Regions from separate parts of the Pseudarthrobacter sp. rb genome, predicted to be linked through region 1. Evidence: predicted binding sites of a transcription regulator. Region 1 holds the regulator's gene; the other holds the start of a gene.
What was found. The regulator HrcA, encoded in region 1, represses chaperone genes, less so after heat shock. The targets are predictions, from matches to a motif close to TTNGCACTCGNNNNNNNCGAGTGCNAA.
Positions count from the first base shown of each region.

Region 1 (5,887 bases):
CGCCGTATCCTGCCCGACTGACTGGGCGGACGCCCGTCGGATCCGCGCTGCGGGGCCAGTGGCCCCGCAGCTCTGAGCGGCTACTTAATCCAGCGCAGGTTGTACTGGTAGCGGTGCGGCTGGCCCTTGTTGACGTGGATCCCTGCTGCCACGGAGAAGCAGGTGAGCGCCACCCAGATCAGAGTGGCGATGACCGCGAAGATGTTTCCCACATAGGGGATGAACACCAGGATGTTGGCCAGCACGGCGGCGATGGTGGGCGGCAGGCTGAAGTTCAGCGCTTCTTTGGATTCCTGCGCGGTAAATGGCCCGCGGTCACGGAAGATCAGGTAGATCAGCAGCGAGGGGACACACCCCAGGATCCCACCGAAATGCGCGAGCGTGGCCCATTGGCGGTCTTCGCTGGCCGTGAGCGGCAGCGCATTGGCGGGGACGCCATGGTACTCGGAGCGGCCCTGGCCGTCCCTGTGATCACGTGCGTTTTCTGCCACAGTCTGTTCCTTCGGAGGTGCAAGTGGTGCTGACTTCATATATGGGCGCGGTGTGCAGCGGCCTTGGGAAAAGGCGCTGCATTACCAAGAATACTGGCTCCCGGGCCGGTGTCCGGCCTTCAGGGGGCGGTGAGGAAGTCGATGACTTCCTCAACCCGCCCCAGCAGCGACGCTTCCAGGTCCGCGTACGTACGTACGGCGCCCAGTAGTTTTTGCCATCCCAGGCCGATGTCCTCCTTGGTGGCGTGCGGCCAGCCAAAGGCCTTCAGGATTCCGGTCTTCCAGTCCTGTCCGCGGGGCACGGACGGCCATTTGTCAATGCCCAGGACAGCGGGGCGGATCGCCTGCCAGACGTCCACATAGGGGTGGCCGACGATCAGGACATTTCCGGCCGCGCCGGGGGATGCCATGACGGCGTCGGCTATGCGGGACTCCTTGGAGTCAGGGACGAGGTGGTCCACGAGCACGCCGAGGCGACGGCCCGGACCGGGTTTAAAGGCGGCAACTGCGGCGGCGAGGTCGTCAATGCCGTGCAGGGGTTCGACGACGATGCCTTCCACCCGAAGGTCGTCTCCCCAGACCTTTTCCACCAGTTCGGCGTCGTGCTTGCCCTCCACCCAGATGCGGCTTGCCTTGGCGACCTGGGCCCGCTGGCCGGAGACCCGGACGGAGCCTGAGGCTGTCCTGCCGGCGGCGGGGCCGGCGGCTGCCGGCCGGGCGGCGGGAGGCATCAGCCGGATGGGCCGGCCCTCAAGGAGGAAACCGAAGCCGAGCTTGAAGGACCGGGACTTCCCGCGGCGGTCCTCCAGGGCCACGACGTGCATGCCGCCGGACTTTTCCACCCGGGTGACGGCGCCGACCCAGCCTGACTGGACATCCTCGAGCACCATGCCCCGCTCCACCGGAACCTCGGGCAATTCCGCCTTGGCCGGGGCGGAAATGCCGCGGGGCCCCCAGTTTTGGTAATCCATGGATTCGATCCGCCTAGCGCTAGGTCCTCCGCACCGGAATTTCGCCCGGAGCGGTACCAATGCTAACAACGGGCCGAGGCATAATAGACTGTTAGCACTTAGGCATGTCGAGTGCTAACACTGGTGGCACCTGGCGGGGTATGCGCCCCGGACCATGGATGGAGGTGGAGAGTGAGCGAGCCACGCAAACTGGAAGTGCTGCGGGCCATCGTGGAGGACTACGTCCACTCCCGCGAACCGGTCGGGTCAAAGGCCCTGGTCGAGCGGCATCATCTGGGCGTTTCCAGCGCAACCATCCGCAATGACATGGCGGCCCTTGAAGACGAGGGATTGATCACTGCCCCGCATACCAGTGCAGGGCGAATTCCCACAGACAAGGGCTACCGGCTCTTTGTCGACCAGATCTCGGCAGTCAAGCCCCTGTCGGCAGCGGAGCGCCGGGCCATCCAGTCCCTCCTGGAAGGCGCAGACGACCTCGACGACGTCCTGGACCGCACCGTCCGGCTGCTGTCGCAGCTGACCAACCAGGTGGCTGTGGTCCAGTATCCGCACCTCAGCAAGGCACTGGTGCGCCACATCGAGTTCGTGCTCCTGGCCCCCCGCAAGGTGCTGGTGGTGCTGATTGCCAACAGCGGCAAGGTGGAGCAGCGGGTCATCGACGTCGGCCAGGACCTTGGCGACGACGCACTGGCCGCGCTCCGTACCCGCTTCCTTGCCGCGCTGGCCGGAACTCCGCTAAGCCAGCTGGCCAAGGCGCTCCCCGCCGTCGTAGCCGGAACTGCGCACGGCCAGCGCCAGGCCGCGCACGCGCTGGCGCATGGACTGGAGGGCCTGGCACAAAACACCAGGGAGGACCGGATGGTCATGGCCGGAACGGCGAACCTGGCCAGGTCCAACGTGGATTTCCCCCTCAGTATCGGCCCCGTGCTCGAGGCACTGGAGGAGCAGGTGGTGATGCTGCGGCTGCTGAGCGAAATGGCCCAGGACCACCGGGGAGTGGCCGTCAGTATCGGAAGGGAAAACCCTTATGACGGCCTTGCCGAAGCCTCCGTGGTGGCCACCGGCTACGGCCCGGACAGCGCCGCGAAGGTAGGGATCCTCGGCCCAACCAGGATGGACTATCCCACCACCATGGCCGCCGTCAGGGCTGTGGCCCGCTACCTTTCCAGGATTTTGGGGCCCTGACTCTTCGCCGCCGGAGCCTTTTCGGGACCGGACCACAGAGCGGGGCCGCCCACACTGAACGCAGTACAACAAGGAAGAGATACGAACTTTGAGCAGCCACTATGACGTCCTTGGAGTCTCACCCGAAGCTACGGGCGAAGAGATCAAAAAGGCCTACCGCAAACTGGCCCGCACCCTTCACCCGGACGTAAACCCCGGTGCGGACGCTTCAGAACGCTTCAAGGCAGTAACTCACGCCTACGAGGTCCTTTCCGACCCCCAAAAGCGGAGGATCTACGACACCACGGGCAACGAGAACGGCACGGACAACGGCTTCGGCGGTGCCGGTTACGCAGGCCAGGGCTTCGCATTCCAGGACATCTTCGACACCTTCTTCGGCGCCGGGGGCACCTCCGGCCCGGCTTCCCGCGTCCGCCGCGGCCAGGACGCCCTCATCAGCGTCCGGATCGACCTTCGCGACGCCGTGTTCGGCGTGAACAAGAAGCTCGAAGTGGACACTGCCGTGGTCTGCCCCACCTGTGACGGATCCTGCTGCCGGCCCGGCACCCACCCGGAGCGCTGCGACATCTGCGGCGGCAGCGGCCAGGTCCAGCGGGCCGTGCGCTCCATCCTGGGCCAGGTCATGACGGCCGCCCCCTGCGGCACCTGCGAAGGCTTCGGCACGGTCATCAAGGATCCCTGCAACGAGTGCAGCGGCCAGGGCCGTATCCGCAGCCGGCGGTCGCTGACCATCAAGGTTCCCGCCGGTGTGGCCACCGGAACCCGGATCCAGCTCGCCGGGCAGGGCGAAGCCGGACCTGCAGGTGGACCGACCGGTGACCTCTACGTGGAAATCCGCGTCAACAATGACGCCACCTACGTACGGGAAGGCGATGACCTGCACGCCACGCTGCACATCCCCATGACGGCGGCCGCACTGGGCACGGACGTCAGCCTGGAAACGTTCGACGGTACGCAGGACATCGACGTCAAGCCCGGAACTCAGTCCGGCGAGATCATTACCCTGCGTGGCCTGGGTGTCACGCACCTGAGGGGATACGGCCGCGGGGACCTGAAGGTCCACCTCCAGGTGGACACTCCGGCCAAGCTCGACCCGGCACAGGAGGACCTCCTCCGGCAGCTCGCCAAGCTCCGCGGCGAACAGCTCACCGAGGGCAAGCTCGCCGCCAGCGGCGGCATGTTCGCCAAGCTCCGGGACCGGCTCGGTAACCTGTAGCGGTGAGCAACCCCGTCTTCTTCACCTCCGCCGGTTCACTGGCGGGCATGGTGCCCGGCCGGATCTTTGTCCTCGAAGGGGCGGAGGCCCGGCATGCAGTGACCGTCAAACGCCTGTCTCCGGGCGAGCCGGTGGACATTGTCGACGGCGCCGGCGCCCGCATGAGCGGAAAGGTCGTCTCCGCCGCGGCCTCGGGACTTGGAGTGGAGTGCGGCGCACTGGCAATGGAAGACCGGCCGGACGTCCGCTTGGTCCTGGTTCAGGCCCTGGCCAAGGGCGACCGCGACGAACTGGCCATTGAAACCGCCACCGAGCTGGGCATCGATGCCGTCATACCCTGGCAGTCGGAACGGTCCATCGTCCGCTGGAAAGGTGACAGGGCCGCCCGCGCCCATGCCAAGTGGGAGTCCACTGTGGCCGCCGCCGCCAAACAGGCGCGGCGCGCCTGGATCCCCGAGGTCCGGGCCGCCGTCGATACTGCCGGGCTTTCCGCCGCCGTGGAGGGTGCAGACCTGGCCGTCATCCTCCACGAAGATGCCGTGCGTCCGCTGCGCACCGTCCTGGAAGCGTGGCAGGGGAGTGGGCACGAGGGCATCCGGGAAGTCCTGCTGATCGTCGGCCCGGAAGGCGGAATCAGCCCGCGGGAAGTAACGAAACTCTGCGACAAAGGCGCTGTGACCGCCCTGTTGGGACACCACGTCCTGCGGTCCTCCACGGCCGGGCCGGCCGCCGTCGTGCTTGCAAGCGACATCCTTGGCCGGTGGACAGCTACCTGACCTTGAAGGACCTGGTGTCCTCGTTTCGGTCCGGCTCCCCGCCGGAACCTGCCTGCGCCACCCGGAGCTCATAGCCGCCGGCCGGCAAGGTCAGTGCCAGCGTAAAGACGCCCGCCTGCCCCTGCCCGGCGCCGGCCGTGGTTTCACCGGTCAGGAACGGGGCCTTGCTTCCGCCGTCCCCGGACTGCAGGATCTGCCAGCGGAGCTTTGCTCCCGGCGACGTGCTGCGGCCGGTGATCTTTACGCTGCCGGCAGGCACCTCCGTGTTTTCCTGCGGATCAATGATCCACACCGGCGCCACCAGCCCGGCAGCACGGGTCATCAGTGCGCCCAGCTGGACTTTTCCGAACGCGACGTAGTCCGTATGGCCGTCTACGAGGATCCGCACCCGGACCTGCTGCCCTGTGTCGATCAGGCCCGAACTGGCGGCGGCAGCGGTTGCCGTGTAGATCAGCTGTTGGATGGCGCGGGCGGCCATGTCGGCGTCGAGGTTGCTGTTGAAGGCGTCAGCCGAGACGTCGACCGTGATGACGTCCTTGCCCGAGATGGAGGTGGCAAGTTTGTCCGGGTTCTGCCAAGGCGTAAAGAAGTCCGGGTCGAGCGGCTTCTCCGACATCATGGCGCGCAGTGCCCGCGTCACCGGGTTCTCCTGTTCCGGAACGTCCCGGAACTCACGGTAGAGGAAGATGTTCCCGCCGCTGCGCCCAATCCAGTACACCGGGGCCTTGTTGGAGGACTGGGTGGTTTCCAGCGGGGCGCTGGTGGCGGGCGCGTCCGGCATGGTGCCGCCGGTGGCCGGGACTGAGGCAGAGGTGAGAGAGGGCGATGGTCCGTTCTCGGCGGTGCAGGCTGCGAGGGCGGGAACGAGCACCAGGATTCCTGCGAGGACGGCAGGGCGCATGCGGCCCACCGATCGTCCTGCCCGTTCGGGCACAGAGGTTTCCGGCACTGTCCTGCCTAGTCCTTTCCTGGCGTGGCGGGCCGATCCCCCTGGCGGCCTGGCGTTCCAGCAGACGCTGGATTTCCAGCATTGCACAGGGGAGGGTTCCCCCAGCCGCTCTTTGGCCTCCCTGGCCGTAACTGCAACGGGAACGATATGAGGCCGATATGAAGTTGATACCTAACGCTGCATTCTTACCCGTTTGCGGCTGCAATTCCCTGGCTGAAGGGCCGGTGCCGGTCCCGGCCAGGTGACCGGCCGGGTGACCGGCCTGGAATCCGGTCCAGTACCCGGCCAGGGCGGGTGCT
Region 1 is NZ_JBWJAR010000002.1:278,705-284,591, reverse strand. Features, by position in the region: gene hemW (radical SAM family heme chaperone HemW) at 1-21, shown strand, start outside; gene ACWRN3_RS04030 (DUF4870 domain-containing protein) at 81-491, opposite strand; gene ACWRN3_RS04025 (DUF3097 domain-containing protein) at 611-1,462, opposite strand; gene hrcA (heat-inducible transcriptional repressor HrcA) at 1,634-2,647, shown strand; gene dnaJ (molecular chaperone DnaJ) at 2,736-3,863, shown strand; gene ACWRN3_RS04010 (16S rRNA (uracil(1498)-N(3))-methyltransferase) at 3,866-4,639, shown strand; gene ACWRN3_RS04005 (GerMN domain-containing protein) at 4,632-5,549, opposite strand.

Region 2 (5,887 bases), on a different contig from region 1:
TCCAGTGCCTTGAGGGCGTGGATCAGGGCGGAGCCGCCGCCGGCAACGATGCCTTCTTCGAGGGCAGCGCGGGTGGAGGACACAGCGTCCTCGATGCGGTGCTTCTTTTCCTTGAGCTCAACCTCGGTGGCAGCGCCGACCTTGATGACTCCGATGCCGCCGGCAAGCTTGGCCAGGCGTTCCTGGAGCTTTTCGCGGTCCCAGTCGGAATCGGTGCGGGTCAGCTCGGCGCGCAGCTGCGCAACGCGTGCAGCGACGTCCTCGGCAGAACCGGCGCCGTCCACGATGGTGGTGTTGTCCTTGGTGACGGTGATGCGGCGGGCGGTACCCAGCACCTCCAGGCCCACGGAGTCCAGGCTGAGGCCCAGTTCCGGGGAGACAACCTGCGCACCGGTGAGGGTGGCGATGTCCTGCAGCATGGCCTTGCGGCGGTCGCCGAAGCCGGGAGCCTTGACTGCTACGACGTTCAGGGTGCCGCGGATGCGGTTGACGATCAGCGTGGACAGGGCCTCGCCCTCAACGTCCTCGGCGATGATGAACAGCGGCTTGGAGCTCTGCAGTGCCTTCTCGAGCAGCGGCAGGAATTCCTGGATCGAGGAGATCTTGCCCTGGTTGATCAGGATGAGCGCGTCCTCGAGGACTGCTTCCTGGCGCTCCGCGTCGGTGACGAAGTACGGGGACAGGTAGCCCTTGTCGAACTGCATGCCCTCGGTGAGGACCAGTTCGGTCTGGGTGGTGGAGGACTCTTCGATGGTGATGACGCCATCCTTGCCCACCTTGCCGAAGGCCTCGGCGAGCAGCTCGCCGATTTCGTCGCTCTGCGCCGAAATCGCCGCAACGTTGGCCACCTGGGTGCCCTCGACCGGGCGGGCGTTTTCCAGCAGGCGGGCAGCCACGGCCTCAACCGCGACCTCGATGCCACGCTTGATCTGGCCGGGGGCAGCGCCGGCTGCAACGTTGCGCAGGCCTTCCTTGACCAGGGCCTGTGCCAGGACCGTGGCGGTGGTGGTGCCGTCGCCGGCAACGTCGTTGGTCTTGGTGGCTACTTCCTTGGCCAGCTGGGCGCCAAGGTTCTCGTAGGGATCGTCCAGTTCCACTTCGCGGGCGATGGTGACGCCGTCGTTCGTGATGGTGGGGGCACCCCACTTCTTGTCCAGGACGACGTTGCGGCCGCGGGGGCCGAGCGTCACCTTGACGGTGTTCGCGAGCTTATCGATGCCGGCCTCAAGGGACCGGCGGGCAGCGTCGTTAAACGCAAGCTGCTTTGCCATGGTTTTGTCCTTTCAAAGACAGAAACCCCGCACTGCCGGCCAGCGTGAGCATGGCCGGCAGCACGGGGATCCGGAAGAATTACTTGACGACGATTGCCAGGACGTCGCGGGCGGACAGCACGAGGTACTCGGTGCCGCCGGTCTTGACTTCGGTTCCGCCGTACTTGGAGTAGATGACGACGTCGCCAACTGCTACGTCAACGGGAACGCGGTTGCCATCTTCGAAGCGGCCGGGGCCTACTGCGACAACTTCGCCTTCCTGCGGCTTCTCCTGTGCGGAGTCCGGGATGACCAGGCCGGAAGCCGTGGTCTGCTCGGCTTCGAGCGGGCGAACAACAATACGATCCTCAAGAGGCTTAATAGAGACCGACACTCGGACCTCTCCTTTTCGTCAGCAAATTCGTGGACTGGAAAGCTTTCCGCCGTAGCTGGCAAACCGTCGTCGCGGTGCCGGCAGCAGCCTGGCTGGCAGCTCTTCATGTGTTAGCACCCTCCTAGGGAGAGTGCTAATGAAGACTCTATGTAAGGGTTAGCACTCGGTCAAGGTGAGTGCCAACGTTTCGTCATGGGCGTACAGCCTGGAGTGGACGACGGCGGGTAACCGGGGACCGAAAGGACGCTCTGTCGCTACCGGCCCAGGTCGTCGAAGTCCACGTCCTCGCCGCCCTCCGTGTCGCCGCCGCCCTGCTTCCGTCCCCGGAAGAGCACCCAGCCGGACACCGCTGCGGCGAGCAGCGCGGCAACGAGGAAGAAGATGCTCCCAGCCCGCGCGCCGTCGTACAGCCCGCGGATGTCCCGGGCCTCCTGGGTGTTGTCCTGGACGTCGTTGCCGCCCACGGAGTAGACGGTGGCGTTGAACGTATCCAGCAGGAAGATGAACACCAGCAACGCGATGGAGACCACGGCCACGACGGCGGCCGCGATCAGCACAGGACGGGCGAACCTGGCCGGATGGCGGTCGCCGGACTCGTGGTCGCCGGTCTCGCGGGGGGCTGCGCTCTCATCCATGGATTCAACACTATCCGCATCCCGGCCACGCGCTCCTCCACTAGGCTGGAACCCATGGCTCACGCTCCCCAGGACCAGATTGCACAGGACCAGATCGCACCATTGCTGACCCCCGAAGGCTGGGAGTTGCTGGCGTCCCTGGGCCCCTACCGGGACGAGGACTCGTTCGAGCTGAACTCCGCGCTCCGGAAAGCCGGGCACCCGCCCGCGCTCGTGTCCGCCGTCCTGACCCAGTCACGGCTGCGCACCAAGGCAGAGGGGAAATTCGGGGAGTTCGCCCGGCAGATGCTGTTCACCCAGGCGGGCCTGGAGCAGGCCACGCGCCTCAACGTCGCCGCCCACCACGCCCAGCGGTTCGCTGCCGCGGGGATCAGCCGCGTGGCGGACCTGGGGTGCGGCCTCGGCGCCGATTCCCTGGCGCTGGCCTCCCTGGACATCAACGTCACGGCCGTCGAAATGGACGAGACCACCGCGGCGTGCGCCACGGTGAACCTCATCCCGTTCCCCAACGCCACGGTGGTGCACGCCGATGCGGAATCGGTTCCGCTGGACGGGATGGACGGCGTCTGGCTGGACCCCGCCCGGCGGGTCACCTCCACCTCCGGCACCAAGCGGATCTGGGACCCTGAGGCATTCTCCCCGCCGTTGTCCTTTGTGGAATCACTGGCTGCCCAGGGCAAGGCCGTGGGAGTGAAAATGGGCCCGGGCATGCCGCACGAATCCGTGCCTGCGGGCTGTGAGGCGCAGTGGGTATCGGTGGCCGGGGACGTCACGGAGGTGACCCTGTGGTTCAACGCCGTGCGCAGGCCCGGGGTCCGGCGCGCTGCCCTGGTCCTGGGGCCGCAGTCTCCGGCGGAACTGACCAGTGCCGAGGACTTCGGCGCCGGCCCGTCAGCGCCGGTGGGCCCGGTGGAGGGATACCTGTACGAACCCGACGGCGCCGTGATCCGCGCGGGACTGGTGGCAGACGTGGCACTGCAGCTCGGCGGGCACCTGGTGGACGAACACATCGCCTACATCTGCGCTCCCGAACTCCTGGCCACCCCGTTCGCGCGGGCCTACAAGGTCCTGCAGGTCATGCCCTACAACGTGAAGGCGCTCAAGGCCTGGGTGAAGCAGGAGGGCATCACCGTGCTGGACATCAAGAAGCGCGGCACCGCGGTCACCCCCGAAGAGCTGCGGAAGCAGCTGCTGCACGGCGGAAAGAACGCCAGGAAGGGCGGCAAAACGGCCACCTTGGTCCTGACGCGCCTCGGTGAGGACCGGGTGGCCATCGTGGTGGAACCCGCCTAGCTTCACCTACTGGGCGCGCATGAACTCCTCGGCCGCCCGCACCTGGTCAGGGGTGGGCCGGACGCCTGTGTACAGGACAAACTGCTCCAGTGCCTGGATGGTGGCCACCTCGGCCCCCGTGATCACCGGCTTGCCGGCGGCACGGGCGGCCCGGATGAGCGGCGTTTCGGCAGGCAGCGCCACCACGTCGAAAACCAGGCGGGCCGCCTCGATGGCCTCCACCGGGAAAGCCACGGTGTCCGCTTCCGTCCCGCCGGCCATCCCCAGCGGGGTGACGTTGATGATCAGGTCAGCCGTCCCGCCGTCGATCGCTGCACGCCATTGGAAGCCGTACTGGTCCGCGAGCGCGCGCCCCGCGGCCTCGTTCCGGGCCAGGACGGTGACGTCCGTGAATCCGGCGTCCCGGAGGGCGGCAACCGTGGCCTTGGCCATGCCGCCGGCGCCCTGCACCAGCACCGAATAGTCCGTGGGGACTGCATTGGTGGCGAGGAGTTGCTCGATCGCGGTGTAGTCGGTGTTGTACGCCTTGAGGTGCCCGTCCGTGTTCACGATGGTGTTCACCGAGTCGATGGCCTTGGCGGAAGGGTCCATCTCGTCCACCAGGGCGATGACGTCTTCCTTGTACGGCATGGAGATGGCGCAGCCACGGATGCCCAGCCCGCGGACGCCGGCGATGGCCTGTTCGAGGTTGGTGGGCGCGAAGGCCTTGTAGATCCAGTTCAGGTCCAGCTGTCCGTAAAGGTGGTTGTGGAACCGGGTCCCGTTGTTGCTGGGACGGGCCGAGAGCGAGATGCAGAGGGTCATGTCTTTATTCAGAATGGGCACCAGACCATTAAACGCGTTCCAGCCGGCGTGGGCGTCCAGGGACTTAGGGGCAGCCGGTTCCCGCGGGGAAAGGCCCGACGGCGGCGGGCAGCTTCCCCGGAGCGGGCGCCTTCCCTGCCAGCACGGCGGCCAGCGCGTCGAAGGCGGCGTCGGTGCGGCCATAGAGTGCCACCTTCACCGGCGCACTGGACCCCTGGAGCGGCCACGGAGCGTCGAGGGACACGGCGATGTCCCCACCGGCCGGTTTTCCACCAAACCCGATGAGGTTGACCAGCGGCCCTGATCCTACGGTGAGCCCGGCGCGCGCTGCGGCGGCTTCGAAGCGCTCCCGGTCCCCCGGTCCCCCGCCGGCCACCCGCACGGAACCGGGCACCAGGGGTCCGCTGCAGGGACCGGATACAACGGTGACGGCCGACGCCGAGACCTGGGCGGACAGGGCTGCCCCGCTTCCGGCCGGTGCACCTGCGCCCGCTGTTCCGGCAGGCGGGGTGGTCCGGGCATGCCAGATCATCATGGTGGCCACGCGCTGCGCTGCCTCATCCAGGCGTGCGGCGGGAAGTGTGCCGGCAGCCAGGGCCTGGACGATGGCGGCGTGCGCCTGCTCCACGTCCGAAGGCATCAGCAGCAGGTCGGCACCGGCGGCCAGTGCCTTCACTGCAGCCGCGCCGGACGGGTACTGCTTGTCAACGGCACCCATGTTGAGGGCGTCGGTTACGGCCACGCCCTTGAAGCCCAGGCCCCTGAGCGCCGCGTAGCTCGGCGCCGAGAGCGACGCCGGCACACCAGGTTCCAGCGCGGGTACGGCAATGTGCCCGGTCATGACAATAGGGAGGCCCGCGGCGACGGCAGCTTCGAAGGGTTTCCAGTCCCGGCCCCTGAGCACGTCGATGCCTGCCGGCTGGACGGGGAGGCTGAGGTGGGAATCCGCCGTCACCGAGCCGTGCCCGGGAAAGTGCTTGACGGTGGGGAGCACGCCGGCGTCCAGCATGCCTTGGGAGAAGGCGGCGCCCTGGGCCGCCGCCGCGGCAGGGTCGCCGGACATGGAACGCGCCCCGATGGTGGGGTCTGTAGGACCGACGGTCACATCCGCGTCCGGGGCGAAGTCGAGGTCGAAGCCCAGCGGCACCAACTCACTTGCCAGGCCCTTGCCGGCCGTGCGCGTCAGGTTCAGGTTGCCGGCGGCCCCGTAGCTCATGGGAGCGGGCCACTCGGTGAGGGGCGGCCCCAGGCGTGCCACCGAGCCGCCTTCCTGGTCCACGCTCATGATCCCCGGCCAGCGCCGTCCGTCGGCGGCAACAGCCTGCTGCAGCCGCTGGTTTACGGCGGCCATGGCGGCCACGTCCACCTTTCCCTGCGGGTCGCGCGGCACATTGTCGCCCATGATGATCGATCCGGCCAGGTGCAGGCGCTGGATAAGCGCCGCATGGGCTTCCACCTGGTTGCCCTTGAAGAACGGAAGCAGGACCTGCCCGGCTTTCTGCTCAGGCGAC
Region 2 is NZ_JBWJAR010000004.1:73,957-79,843, forward strand. Features, by position in the region: gene groL (chaperonin GroEL) at 1-1,271, opposite strand, end outside; gene groES (co-chaperone GroES) at 1,351-1,644, opposite strand; gene ACWRN3_RS07110 (hypothetical protein) at 1,899-2,279, opposite strand; gene ACWRN3_RS07115 (THUMP-like domain-containing protein) at 2,334-3,572, shown strand; gene ACWRN3_RS07120 (shikimate 5-dehydrogenase) at 3,579-4,397, opposite strand; gene ACWRN3_RS07125 (glycoside hydrolase family 3 N-terminal domain-containing protein) at 4,441-5,887, opposite strand, start outside.
Region 2: a site for HrcA is predicted at 1,801-1,827, ahead of groES (co-chaperone GroES). Genes of this name have one in related genera too.